DNA from 3 places in the Pseudarthrobacter sp. L19 genome. Region 2 is predicted to be linked to each of the others. Evidence: riboswitches for the same ligand, from Rfam matches in the RefSeq annotation. Region 2 holds a riboswitch; each other region holds the start of a gene.
The links. A riboswitch is a leader RNA that binds a small molecule or an ion and turns the genes downstream of it on or off. The one in region 2 is predicted to bind thiamine pyrophosphate.

Region 1 (4,233 bases), 760 kb from region 2:
GTTCGGGTTCCTGGAAGACCGTGCCGATCCGCGGGATCAGCTGCTGTGCCTTCCAGGCGTAGGGGTCGATGCCCGCGCCGGCGCTGAGGTCGGTGGTGGCGGACACGGTCCCGGCCACCGGGGCCAGCAGCCCGGCGAGAGTCAGGGCGAAGGTCGATTTCCCGGCGCCGTTGGGCCCGGTGATGGTGAGCGCGCGTCCGGCGCGGACCTGCGCGGCGATGCCCTCCTGCACCGGCACGGGCGGCACGGCCCGGAAGCGGGTCCGCAGGCCGCCCCGGCGGGGACGCTCGCGGGACACGGCCAGGGACTCCGCGGCCAGCAGCAGGCGGCCCGCCTCAAAGCCGGTCTCCGGACCCTTTCCGGTGCTGCCGGCGCTCCGGGCGCGGGTGGCCGGCACGTGGCCCGGGACCCAGACCCCGGCGGCGATCAACATCTCCCGCGCCTCGGCCAGCACCCGGTCCGGCGGCCCGTCCAGCAGCACGGCGGCGTCACCCGCGCTGCCGGGCTGCAGCACCACGATCCGGTCCACCAGGTCCTTCCACACGGAAACCCGGTGTTCCACCACCACCAGGGTGGCGCCGGTCCGGTCCAGGCAGCGGCCCACGGCGTCGCGGACCTCCAGCACGCCGGCGGGGTCAAGGTTGGCGGTGGGTTCGTCCAGCAGCAGCAGCCCGGGCCGCATCGCGAGGATGCCGGCCAGGGCCAGCCGCTGCTTCTGCCCGCCGGAGAGGGCCGAGGTCGGGTGCCCCAGGGGCAGGGAACCGAGCCCGACGTCGTCGAGCGCCTCGCCCACCCTCGCCCAGATCTCCGCGGGCGGGACGGCAAGGTTCTCCGCCCCGAACGCGACGTCGTCGCCGACGCGGGAGAGCACCACCTGGGTCTCCGGGTCCTGCTGCACCAGCCCGGCGCGTCCCCGCCGCTCCCGGGGCGGGGCCCCGTCGATCAGCAGGCTGCCGGTCTCGTCGGCGTCGTCGGCCTCCGCGTCCGCGCCGCCGCCCTCGCCGAGCACCCCGGCGAGGGCGTGCAACAGTGTGGATTTACCGGCGCCGGAGGGCCCCAGCAGCAGGACGCGTTCGCCCGGGCTGATGTCCAGGTCCAGTCCGCTGATGGCGGGGCGTGACCGTCCGGCGTGCCGCCAGCCCCAACCGCGGGCGGTGACCGCGGCGGGGCGGACGTCGTCGGCGTTCATGCGCGGGGTGTCAGGAGAAGACGGGTTCGGTGGCCGCCTTGCGGGAGGCGAAGGAGGCCAGCACCCCGGTCCCGGCCAGGCCGCGGGTGGCGATCCAGGCCAGGCCGCCGGCGATCACGGCACCGGAGATGGCGCAGAAGACGATGTAGGCGGCCTTGTCCCCGGCCTCGAAGGCGATGTTCCAGCCCCAGGGCAGGAAGCAGTCGTTCAGGCCGCAGAAGAGGCCCGCACCGGCGCCGGCGAGCAGGGAGACCGGGAGGTTGAACTTGGTGTAGCGGAAGGCGGCGAAGACCAGCTCCGCGCCGAGGCCCTGCAGGATGCCGGAGATCAGCACGGTGGTGCCGTACTGGGAGCCCATGATCAGCTCACCGGTGGCGGCAACGGCCTCGCAGAACAGCGCGGCGCCGGGCTTGCGGACCACCAGCATGCCCAGGACCGCGGGGATCATCCAGCCGCCGGCGTAGAGGCCGGTCAGGGGCGGGTAGACGGCGGTGAGCGGGATTGAGACCACGTTGGCTCCCTGGTCCCAGGCCCAGAAGATGACGCCGCCGGCGATCGCGATCAGCGCCGCCAGGACAATGTCGGCCACGCGCCAGCTCTTCTTGCCGGCCGCTGTGGTGCGGGGGTGGAAATATCGGTCATGTCGTCCTCCTGAGGTACAGGAGGGGAGGGTGTTCCGGCCACGGCGGCCGCTGCCGCGTGTTCCGGACACCCTGAGAACTCGACTCCCTTGCGCCGGTACTAACCGGATCAGGTTCGAGGGTCTGCGGCTGTCCGCACTCTCAGCGCCCACCTACGGTTTCCGGATTCCTCCGGAAGGGTCCGACGGCGGCGCTCCCCTGTCGTTGTGAATGTCGCCCGTGTGGGCTGGGCCAGTTTACACCCGCGCCGCCGGGGCCCGCCTCCGCTTCCGGCCGAGCCGGATCAGCACGATGCCGACCGCCACGAACCACGCCCACATGAGGAGGCCGTAGCCGCCGTAGAGCGCCGGGACGAGGTACCGCAGCGCCTCCGCGAGCAGCCCCAGGGCACCGGCGGCGATGCCCAGCCAGCCCACAGCCCTGGAGAGCCCTCCCCGCACCATGGCCACGGACATCAGGAGGATGCCCGCCGCGGAAAGCACACCGGCGACGGCGGGTGTGTTGTTCTCGGCGATCAGCGCCTCAGCGGCGGCACTGATCCGCTGCCGCGCGGCGTCGTCGGCCGCCCCGGCGTACCGGTCGCTGAGATAGACCAGCACCAGGGAACCGCGGCTGGTGACCGGGATGGCAAGGATCAGCGCCCAGGACAGCCCGCCCACCAGGGCGCCACCCAGCGCCAGACCCCGCGCCACGCCCTGTGCCGCCGGAGCGCACGCCAGGAATAGCGCGGCGAACACGGGCACCGCCAGGATGTTGGGGACCGTCCAGAGCAGCTGCTCGGCGACGTAGACGGGCTTGTTGCGGGCGATGAACTCCAGCGTCGGCACGGCCCCGTCGACCGGCGGCGGCGCGATGAAGTCCAACACGAGGGCCAGCACCAGCAGCACGACAAAGGCGATCGCGCAGCAGCCGGCCGCCAGCTGGAACGGCGCCCAGGGTGCTCTCGGGTCTCTGTCCATGCCCGACGGTAGGCCGGGCGGCGCGCGGCGGACAGGGGCGTCCGCCCCGGACCGGTGTGCCAGTAGGCTAGGGACAGCCCTGTTTCCACCCGCAAGGAGCACGAAATGAACATTGTCATCAAACTGCTCGGCACCGGCATCAGCCTGGTCGCCGGTCTCGTCGGCACCAAGCTCGTGGACACCGTCTGGGAGAAGTCCACCGGCAACAAGCCGCCGAAGGGCCACGACGACGACGTCCCCACCACCCTGCGCCAGGCCCTGACCTTCGCGCTGATCTCGGCCTCGGTGAGCGCCGTCATCCAGGTCCTCGCCAACCGCGGCACGCAGCGGGCCATCAGCCGCTTCGCCAAGACTCAGGACATCGTCTAGGCACACCGCACCACCGGACTCCGACGGGGAGTCCCCCGGGCATCAGTCCCGGCGGGGCTCCCCGTCGTCGTTCAAGCCGCGTTCCCCGGCGGCCTGCTGCACCACCGCTTCGAGCTCGTCCGCGCTCAGCAGCTCCGGGTGGAGGTGCTTGGTGCGGTAGCCGGCGCGGCCCACCATGTGCGCGGAGACCGGGACCGTCAGCAGCTGGAAGATCCACGCGACCACCAGCACCGGCCACACCCACCAGGTGCGCATCTGCAGGCCCACGGCGCACAGCAGCAAAAACAGACCGAGGACCTGCGGCTTGGTGGCTGCGTGCATCCGGCTCATCAGGTCCGGGAAGCGGAGCAGGCCGATCGCCGCGCCAAGGGACATCAGCGCGCCTACCACCATGAACACGGCGGACACGGCGTCGATCACCGGGTCTGCGGAAAAGGTCTCAGGATTCATGGGGGTGCCTCCTCCGGTCGGCCACGAAGCGGGCCACCGTCACCGAGCCGACGAAGCCGATGATCGAGATCGCCACCAGCAGCATCAGGTTGTTCAGGTGCCGGTTGACGGCCATGTCGATGCACAGCGCCGCGCCCAGGATGGCCAGCAGCACGTCGGCGGCGAGGACCCGGTCCAGCAGGGACGGCCCGCGGGCGATCCGGATGATGGCGCCGCCGGCTGCGAGGGACAGGATCACGGCGGTGACGGCCAGGACGATCGGCATCATGCGGCTGCCTCCTGCTTGAGGGCGGAAACTTCCTCCGGGGTGCCCATGATCCGGATCAGGCCGGCCTCGGTATCCCGGACGTCCTTGCGGAGCTTGGCGGCGTCGTCGGCGTCGCGGACGTTGATGCCGTGGATGTAGAGCGTGGACGTGGTCCGGTCCACCTCCACCACCAGGGATCCCGGGATCAACGAAATCACGTGGCCGGTGGCGGTGACCAGGAGGTCCGAATGGCTGCGGAGCGGGACGGCGACGACGGCGCTGATCACCCGGGGCCCGCGCACCACGGCGAGGTAGAGGACCTGGAAACTCGCCGCGACCACCTTGGCCAGGAACACCACGCCGAAGGGGATGGCGCGC
Region 2 (4,233 bases):
GCAGCACCCCGTGCCGGAAGAATCCGGTGGCGATCACCAGGCCCGGGACGTGGCCGCCGCCGGCGGAGGTACGGACCCGGCCCAGCAGCGGGGCGTTGTCGGGGGTGCCGGGGCGGGCCCTGGCCGTGGCCTCGACGAGTTCCAGCTCGGCGACGGCCGGGACCAGCTGCTGGGCATCGCGCAGCAGCTGGTAGACCCCGCCGGCGGAGACGGCCCGGTCATAAGCCTGGTCCTCGCGCTGGGTGGCGCCAACCACCACGGTGCCGTCCCCGCGTGGAACGATGTAGACCGGAATGCCGCGGACCAGCCCGCGGACGGTGGAACTCAGCAGGGGACGCAGCCGCTCGGGCACCCGGAGCCGGAGGATGTCACCATGGACCGGCCGCAGCGGCAGGGTGAGCCCGGCCGGGAGGTCCTGTAGGGCGGCGGCGCCCAGTCCGTTGGCCACGATGGTTTCGGCCGCCCGGACCTCCCCTCCCCGCTGAGCCGGACGCCGGTGACCCGGCCGTCCGCTTGGATCAGGCTCTCGGCGCGTTGCGGGACGGCCCGGAATCCGGTGTCGGCGGCCAGCAGGGCTCTGATCCGGGTTATCAGGCGGCGCGGGTCCACCTGGTGGTCGGCGGGGATCTCGAAGGCACAGGAGATGGCCGGGCTGAGCAGCGGTTCGCGGCGGCGGGCCTCCCGCACGGTGAGGGGTTCGACGGACAGGCCGGAGGCCAGTTGGAGGGCGCGCAGGTCCGCGAGCGCCTGGCGGTCCGCGGCGTCGGCACCCACGGCGAGGGTCGGCGTCGGCAGGTAGCCGGTGCCCGCTCCCCCGTCGCCGTCGTCGGCGAGGCTGCCGGCGAAGGCGGGCCAGAGCCGGGAGGACTCCAGCATCAGGGGCAGGAGCCCCTCCTCCTGGTAGTGGAGTTCGCTCACGGGGGCCAGCATGCCGGCGGCGGCCCAGCTGGCCCCGTCCCCGGGGGCGTCGTCGACCAGCGCCACGGTCCGCCCGGAGCGCCGGAGTTCCCAGGCGATGCCGTGGCCGATCACGCCCCCGCCAATCACGACGGCGTCGAGGGGGCCGTCAGGCCGGGCACCGGGGTCCTCAGGCCGGGCAGCGGGGCCGGGGGTGGTGTTCATGGGTTCCTTCCCTACGCCGGTACTAGCCGGATCAGGTCAAGCGGTCGGCTCTGACGCCCTCTCAGCCCTGCGCCGTCGACGGCGTGCGGGGCTCCCGCGGTATGCGCCCAGTTTAGAGGAACTACGCTTGGGGCATGAGCCAGGATGTCCACAGCACCGCCCGTTTGTACCTCTGCACCGATGCCCGCAAGGACCGCGGAGACTTTGAAACCTTCGTCGACGCCGCGTTTACCGGGGGCGTGGACATCATCCAGCTCCGGGACAAGACCATCGAAGCCGCGGAGGAACTCGAACTCCTGGAGGTCCTGCACACGGTCGCGGCGCGCCACGGCCGGCTCTGGGCGGTCAACGACCGGGCGGACCTGGCCTCGTTGGCCGGCGCCCCGGTGTTCCACATCGGGCAGAAGGACATTCCGTTCCGTGCGGCCCGGGACTTCCTCGGCAAGGACACCGTGATCGGCCTGTCCACCCACTCCCCGGAGCAGGTGGACGCCGCCATCGCCGCCGCGCCTGGCCGCAGCGGGCTGGACTACTTCTGCGTGGGCCCGGTCTGGGCCACCCCCACCAAGCCCGGCCGTGCCGCCGTTGGCCTGGACCTGGTCCGCTACGCCGCCGACGCGATTGAGCGCGCCGAGGCCGCGGGCGACGGCGGAAAGGTGGCCGGCGTCGTGCCGTGGTTCGCAATCGGCGGCATCGACCTGACGAACGTGGAGCAGGTCCTCGACGCCGGGGCCCGGCGGATCGTGGTGGTCCGGGCGATCACCGAGGCCGACGACCCCGCTGCTGCGGCGCAGGCGCTGCTCTCCGCCCTCGACGCCCGGGCGTAAGCCCTGCCGGTTGCCCCGGGCGGGTGCAGGCTCTCTACCCGGCGAGGCCCAGCATGGTCATCCGGCGCGAGTGTGCCGTGGCCAGCGAGGTCAGCAGCGCCCGGACCGGATCCGTGCCCGCCGGGACGCCGTTGGATGGGGAGCCATTGCCCGTTGCCCCTGTGCCCGCTGCGTCCGAACCCTGGACGCCAAGGAAGGCGTGGTCGGCCGCGACCCGCTGCGCCTGGGTCAGCGCCTCGCCGAGGAGCCGCCGTGCCCACAGCGCCAGCCGGGAGGCCAGCCGTGGATCGTCGGCCAGGGCCTGTTTGAGCCGTTCGCGCAGCACCTCGGTGGCCTCTTCGGAGGCCTGGACCTGCTCCACCAGTGCCGCGGTGGCGGGATCCAGCCGCGGAATCAGGGAGCGGTAGAAGTCGGCGGAGACGGTGTCGATGACGTACGCCTTCATCAGCGACTCGAACCAGTCGGCTGGCCGCGTCCGCTCATGGAAGTGGTCAACCGAGCGCTGGAACGGCACCATGGCCCCCTCCACGTCCTCGCCCATCTCCTGCAGCCGGGCGCACACCAGTTCATAGTGCTCGAACTCCCGCACCGCCAGCCGGCCCAGCACGGCCCGGTCCCGGAGGGTGGGCGCATAGCGGGCGTCGGAGGAAAGCCGTTCAAAGGCGGAGAGTTCGCTGTAGGCCATCACGCCGAGCAGGTCCGTGAGAAAGCGGTGATCGCGGGCGGAATCCGGCGTCGGAGTGCTCATCGTTCAAGACTAGCGGCGGATTTCGGGCTACCCTGACTTTCGTGTCTCACCATCGCCTGACGCCGAGCGTCCGCCAGCAGCAAAACCAGCTAGCCAAGGCGCTGAAGGCCCTGCGCACCCTCCTGGAACTGCCCGGGCCGTTCCCCGAAGAGGCGCTGCGCGACGCCGAGGCGGCGGTGGCCGGGCACGAACTCCCCGGCCTGGACCTGACGCACGTGGAGTTCGTGACGATCGACCCGGCGTCGTCCACGGATCTGGACCAGGCACTGTTCATTGACCGCTCCGGGGACGGATACAAGGTTTTCTACGCGATCGCCGATGTCCCCTCCTTCGTGGCCCCCGGCGGACCCCTCGACGCCGAGACGCGCCGCCGCGGGCAGACGTTCTACACGCCCGAGGGCCGCATTCCGCTGCACCCCGAGGTCATCAGCGAGGCCGCAGGCAGCCTCCTCGCCGGCCAGCTCTGCGCGGCCTTCGTCTGGGAGTTCGAGCTCGACGCCGCCGCCGAGGTGTCCTCGGTCCTGGTGCGCCGCGCACGCGTCATCAGCCGCGCCAAGCTCAGTTACGCCGGGGTGCAGGCGGACCTCGACGCCGGCACGGCGGCCCCCGTCCTGGAACTGCTGAAAGAGGTCGGCGGCAAGCGGGTGGAGCTCGAGCGGCAGCGCGGCGGAGCGAGCCTGAACATGCCGGACCAGGAAATCGAACAGCTCCCCGACGGCGGCTACCGGATCGTCGCGGCTCCCCCGCTGCCGGTGGAGGACTGGAACGCGCAGATTTCGCTGATGACCGGGATGGCCGCCGCGGGACTGATGCTCGAGGGCAAGGTGGGCATCCTGCGGACCATGCCCGCGCCGGACGAACGCTCCCTGCGCCACTTCCGCCGGCAGACCGGGGCGCTGGGCAAGCCGTGGGACGGGGAGACCAGCTACGGGGAATACCTGCGGACGCTGGACCCCACGGATCCCAAGCAGCTGGCGATCCTGCACTCGGCCGGGATGTTGTTCCGCGGCGCCGGGTACACCCCCTTCGACGGCAGCGTCCCGGACGACGCCATCCAATCCGCCATCGGCGCGTCCTACGCGCACTCCACCGCCCCGCTGCGGCGCCTGATCGACCGGTTCGTCCTGGTCATCTGCGAGGCGCTCTCAAACGGCGGCGAGGTTCCGGCCTGGGCCCGGGAGGCGCTGCCGTCCCTGCCCGCGATCATGGCCGCTTCGGACCAGCTCGCCGGAAAGCTGGAGCGGATGTCGCTGGACACGGTCGAGGCGGCGCTGCTGGTCAACCACGTCGGCCAGGAGTTCGACGCCGTCGTCATCTCCGGGTCGAAGCCCGCCAACGGTGACGGCGCGGGGGCCGGCAACGGTGCCGGCGCAGCCCAGGGCACCAACGGCAAGGGAAACGGCAACGGGAACGGGACAAAAGCCAACGGCAACGGAAACGGTCCGTCCGGAATCGTGCAGATCGCGGAGCCTGCCGTGACCGCCCGCTGCCCGGGTGAGATGGAGTCGGGCAGCCTGGTCCGGGTGCGCGTCGTCT
Region 3 (4,233 bases), 420 kb from region 2:
TCGAAGAAGTCCACCTCGAAGCGCACGGAGTGGACGAAGGCCTCGGTCATGGCGCCCCGTTCGGCGGCGGAACCGCGGCGGGCGGCGGCGTCCGTGTAGCGGATCGCCTGCCGGGTCGACTCGGCGAAGGCCTCGTCCGCGTAGGTGCGCAGCCAGGCGGCGTAGGGGTGGGCTTCGTCCGCGCCCGCTGCCAGGAACTGCGCGTGCAGCGCGGCGCCGACCTCGGCGTAGAGCCAGAAGCAGGGCAGCGCCGCGGCCACGAGGACCCCGTAGCTGCCGGCCAGCGACGCGGCGTGCAGGTGGTCCACGTAGGACTTGGTGACCGGACCCTGCCGCCGCGGGGTGCCGGCACGTCCGGCCAGCCAGCTGCGGTGCAGTTCCGACTCAACTTCCAGGCACTGGGCGGCCGAGCGTGACCAGAACAGCTGCTCTGCCTCCGTCGGGGCAAGCGCGGCGGCGCGGGACAGCACCCGGGAGTAGCCATTGAGGTAAAGCGCGTCCTGGCCCAGGTAGTAGGCGAACTCGTGCTCAGGCAGGGTCCCGTCGGCCAGGCCCCGGATAAAGTCCAGGGCGTAGATTTCCGTCAGGCCCTCCGCGGCGAGCGGCTCGAGTCCGGTGGCGAAGTCGCCGGGTTCCTTGAGGTGGTCCGTGAACTGTCCCGTGCCGGCCGCGGGCGCCGGTTCCGCCGGCTGGGCGAGGTGGTGGAAGTGGTGGACGGGTCCGTTGCCGGTGCCGACGTCGAGCCGTCCGGCCTCGCGCAGCGCCCCCAGCAGCCAGGGCTTGACGCGGCGCAGCGCGGCTTCCCAGTCCCCGCCGGCGGCGTAGGCCGTCGCAAGGGCCGAGGACAGCGAGCACCCGGTGCCGTGGCTGTTGCGGGTGTCGACCCGCTCCCCCGGCACCACCACGGTTTCGCTGCCGAGCAGTCCGGAGCTGTTGACCAGCGCGTCCGGGCAGCCGCCGTCGGCGTCCTCCTCGAGGTGGCCGCCCTTGACCAGGACCGTGGTTCCGGCCAGCGCGGAGAGGCGTTTGCCCTGCTCCAGCGCCTCCGCCCAGCCGGCGGCGACCGGTTCGTCCAGCAGGAGGGCGAGTTCGGCCAGGTTGGGGGTGACCAGGTCGGCGAGCGGCAGCAGGGTGTGCAGCGCCGCCACCGCCGATTCCTGCAGCAGCCGGTCACCGCTGGTGGCGACCATGACGGGGTCCAGGACGACAACGGCGGGCCGGGTGCGTTCCAGCCACGCCCGTACCGCGTCGATGACGCCGGCGTCGCCGAGCATGCCGATCTTCACGGCATCGATGGTGATGTCCTCGGCGATGGCGTCCAGCTGCTCGGTCAGGAAGGCGGCGGGCGGCACGTGCACGGACCGGACGCCGCGGGTGTTCTGGGCGGTCAGGGCCGTGATGGCGGCCATGCCGTAGCCACCCATGGCCGCGATGCTCTTCAGGTCCGCCTGGATTCCGGCACCGCCGGAAGGGTCGGACCCCGCGATGGCGAGGACCCTGGGGATCGCGGCCCGCCCGGTGGGTGCAGCCTGCGCTGCGGGAAATACCGTCTGCAGGAAGGTGGCGCCGGCCGCGGGAACGGTTGAAGGTGCCGCGGGTGCTGCCGCGGGTTGGGTCGAAGACAAGAGACATCCCTTCGCCGGTGCTAACCGGACAGGTTCAACGGGTGTGGATCTCAGCCGGCCCGATGCGCGGCACCCCGTGTCGCGTTCCAGCGTAGCGCCCCTCCCCGGGTTCTCCCGCCCGTCCCGTCCTCCGACCGGTCTCCCCCTTAACCGGCTCGCGGGTACCGCCCGGAGTCGACGCTTCGAAACGTCGAGTCCGGGAGATACCCGCGAGTGGTGCCGATGCGTGCGGCCGAGCGGTTACAGCTCCGAGGCCGGTACGCCGACGCCGAGGATGATCGGGCCGCCGTTGTCCTTGACCACAGGCTTGACCGTTTCCGGCGCCTTGGCCTCGTGGACCGAGCCCTGGCCGGATGCGGCCGAGGCCTGCCGGTGCTGCTCGACGGCGGTCTCGTTGGCCGCCCCCTGGGCACGGCTGGCGCTGCGGTGCCGCCGCGGACGGCGCTGACCGGTGGCCGGTTCATCAGCCGCGGGGGTGCGGGTGGCGACGGGGGCCGCCACCGGTGCAGCCGTCTTCGGAGCCTCCTGCTGCCGGGTGTCCTGCTTCGGAGCCTCCTGCTGCCGGGTGTCCTGCTTGGGAGCCTGCTGCGGGGCGGGTTCCCGGCGCGCTTCGGGCTCGGCCGCGCGGTTGCGGGCGTTCGGCGGCTGGATCCGGGCCGTGCGGGCACGTCCCCGGCCCCGGGTTGCCCGGGACTGGTCAGCGGACCGACCGGCGGCCGGAGCCTCGGCGGGTGCCTCAGCCTCCGGGGCAGGGGTTTCCTCGGACCGTGCTTCCACAGACGGCGCTTCCACAGGCGGGGCGGCCTCGCGGGCCGCGGTCTCCGTTGGCCCGGACTGGCGGTTCCGCGAGTCCGAGTCGCCCAGGTTGGCGAACGCCTCGGTCAGCAGGTCCAGCGTCAGGGCCGGCTGCGGCGCCTGCTCGGCGTGCTCGACGAAGGGCAGGGCCACCTGCTCGCCGCCGAAGGTCAGCACGGCGGCGGGACGGCCGGCTGCTTCCTCGGTGGAGGCCAGCTCGACGGCGGCATCCAGGGCCGCCTGCCTGGTCTCGGCGTCGGGCGCTGCGGTGGCTTCGCCGTCGTGCAGGTGCGCCGCGTGGGCCGCCGCCGCGATGTTCGCCAGTGCGGCCCGGGTGGCCTCGGCCTTGGCGTGCCGCTCGGCCTCGGTGGGCTCGTGGTGCCCGGCAGCCGGTGCCTGCTGCTGGACCTCGGTGCCCTGGCCGCCCTTGCCGCGGCGGCGCTTACGCTCGTTGCGGGCGGCGGGCTGCTGCTCGGTGCGCGGAACGTGGTGTTCCGCGGCGACGGTGTTGGCGCGGCGGTGCTCGACCGGCTCGTCGTGCGTGACGACGCCCCGGCCGGCGCAGGCCTCGCACTGCTCGCCGAAGACTTCCAGCAGGCCGGTGCCCATCCGCTTACGGGTCATCTGAACGAGGCCCAGTGAGGTCACCTCGGCCACCTGGTGCTTGGTCCGGTCCCGGCCCAGGCACTCCACCATGCGGCGCAGGACCAGGTCGCGGTTGGATTCAAGCACCATGTCGATGAAGTCGATCACGATGATGCCGCCGATGTCGCGGAGGCGCAGCTGGCGGACGACTTCCTCGGCCGCTTCCAGGTTGTTCTTGGTGACGGTTTCCTCGAGGTTGCCGCCGCTGCCGGTGAACTTGCCGGTGTTGACGTCCACCACGGTCATGGCCTCGGTGCGGTCGATCACGAGGGAGCCGCCGGAAGGCAGGAAGACCTTGCGTTCCAGAGCCTTGTGGATCTGCTCATCGATACGCCAGGCGGAGAAGATGTCCGTGTCCTTGGTCCACTTCTCGAGCCTGCCCACCAGGTCCGGCGCCACGTAGGTGACGTAGGCCTCGATGGTGTCCCAGGCCTCCTCACCGGAGACGATCAGCTTGGAGAAGTCCTCGTTGAACACGTCGCGGACCACCTTGATGGTCAGGTCCGGTTCGCCGTAGAGGAGCTCCGGGGCGAGGATCTTGGTGGACGCGGCCTGGCTTTCGATACCTTCCCACTGGGCGCGCAGACGGTTGATGTCATGCGTCAGTTCCTCTTCCGAGGCTCCCTCAGCCGCGGTGCGGACGATCACGCCGGCGTCTTCCGGCAAGCGGTCCTTGAGGATGCGCTTGAGGCGGTTGCGTTCGACGTCGGGCAGCTTGCGGGAGATGCCGGTCATGGAGCCGCCGGGCACGTACACGAGGTACCGGCCGGGCAGGGAGATCTGGCTGGTCAGCCGGGCGCCCTTGTGGCCCACCGGGTCCTTGGTCACCTGGACCAAAACGGAGTCGCCGGACTTGAGCGCGTTCTCGATCCGACGCTGCTTGCCCTCGAGGTTGACGGCGTCCCAGTTGACCTCGCCGGCGTACAGCACGGCGTTGCGGCCGCGTCCGATGTCGACGAAGGCCGCCTCCATGGAGGGCAGCACGTTCTGGACACGGCCCAGGTAGACGTTGCCAATCAGGGAGTCCTGCTGGGTCTTGGACACGAAGTGCTCGGCCAGGACGCCGTCTTCGAGGACGCCGATCTGGATTCTGTCATCGCGCTGGCGCACGATCATCTGCCGGTCAACGGATTCGCGGCGGGCCAGGAACTCCGCCTCGGTGATGACG

Region 1: it holds a riboswitch for thiamine pyrophosphate, as region 2 does, so the genes downstream of both, ACRQ5B_RS07205 (ECF transporter S component) here and thiO (glycine oxidase ThiO) in region 2, are expected to answer to the same signal.
Region 3: it holds a riboswitch for thiamine pyrophosphate, as region 2 does, so the genes downstream of both, ACRQ5B_RS13000 (bifunctional hydroxymethylpyrimidine kinase/phosphomethylpyrimidine kinase) here and thiO (glycine oxidase ThiO) in region 2, are expected to answer to the same signal.

The regions. Positions count from the first base shown of each region.
Region 1 covers NZ_CP193935.1:1,539,462-1,543,694, reverse strand. Annotated here, with positions in the region: gene ACRQ5B_RS07210 (ABC transporter ATP-binding protein) at 1-1,189, opposite strand, end outside; gene ACRQ5B_RS07205 (ECF transporter S component) at 1,200-1,778, opposite strand; TPP riboswitch at 1,899-2,040, opposite strand; gene ACRQ5B_RS07200 (hypothetical protein) at 2,067-2,789, opposite strand; gene ACRQ5B_RS07195 (DUF4235 domain-containing protein) at 2,895-3,158, shown strand; gene mnhG (monovalent cation/H(+) antiporter subunit G) at 3,201-3,608, opposite strand; gene ACRQ5B_RS07185 (monovalent cation/H+ antiporter complex subunit F) at 3,598-3,876, opposite strand; gene ACRQ5B_RS07180 (Na+/H+ antiporter subunit E) at 3,873-4,233, opposite strand, start outside.
Region 2 covers NZ_CP193935.1:2,303,284-2,307,516, reverse strand. Annotated here, with positions in the region: partial or broken gene thiO (glycine oxidase ThiO) at 1-1,122, opposite strand, end outside; TPP riboswitch at 1,113-1,230, opposite strand; gene thiE (thiamine phosphate synthase) at 1,257-1,949, shown strand; gene ACRQ5B_RS10990 (ferritin-like fold-containing protein) at 1,984-2,697, opposite strand; gene ACRQ5B_RS10985 (RNB domain-containing ribonuclease) at 2,739-4,233, shown strand, end outside.
Region 3 covers NZ_CP193935.1:2,725,915-2,730,147, reverse strand. Annotated here, with positions in the region: gene ACRQ5B_RS13000 (bifunctional hydroxymethylpyrimidine kinase/phosphomethylpyrimidine kinase) at 1-1,556, opposite strand, end outside; TPP riboswitch at 1,615-1,712, opposite strand; gene ACRQ5B_RS12995 (Rne/Rng family ribonuclease) at 1,866-4,233, opposite strand, start outside.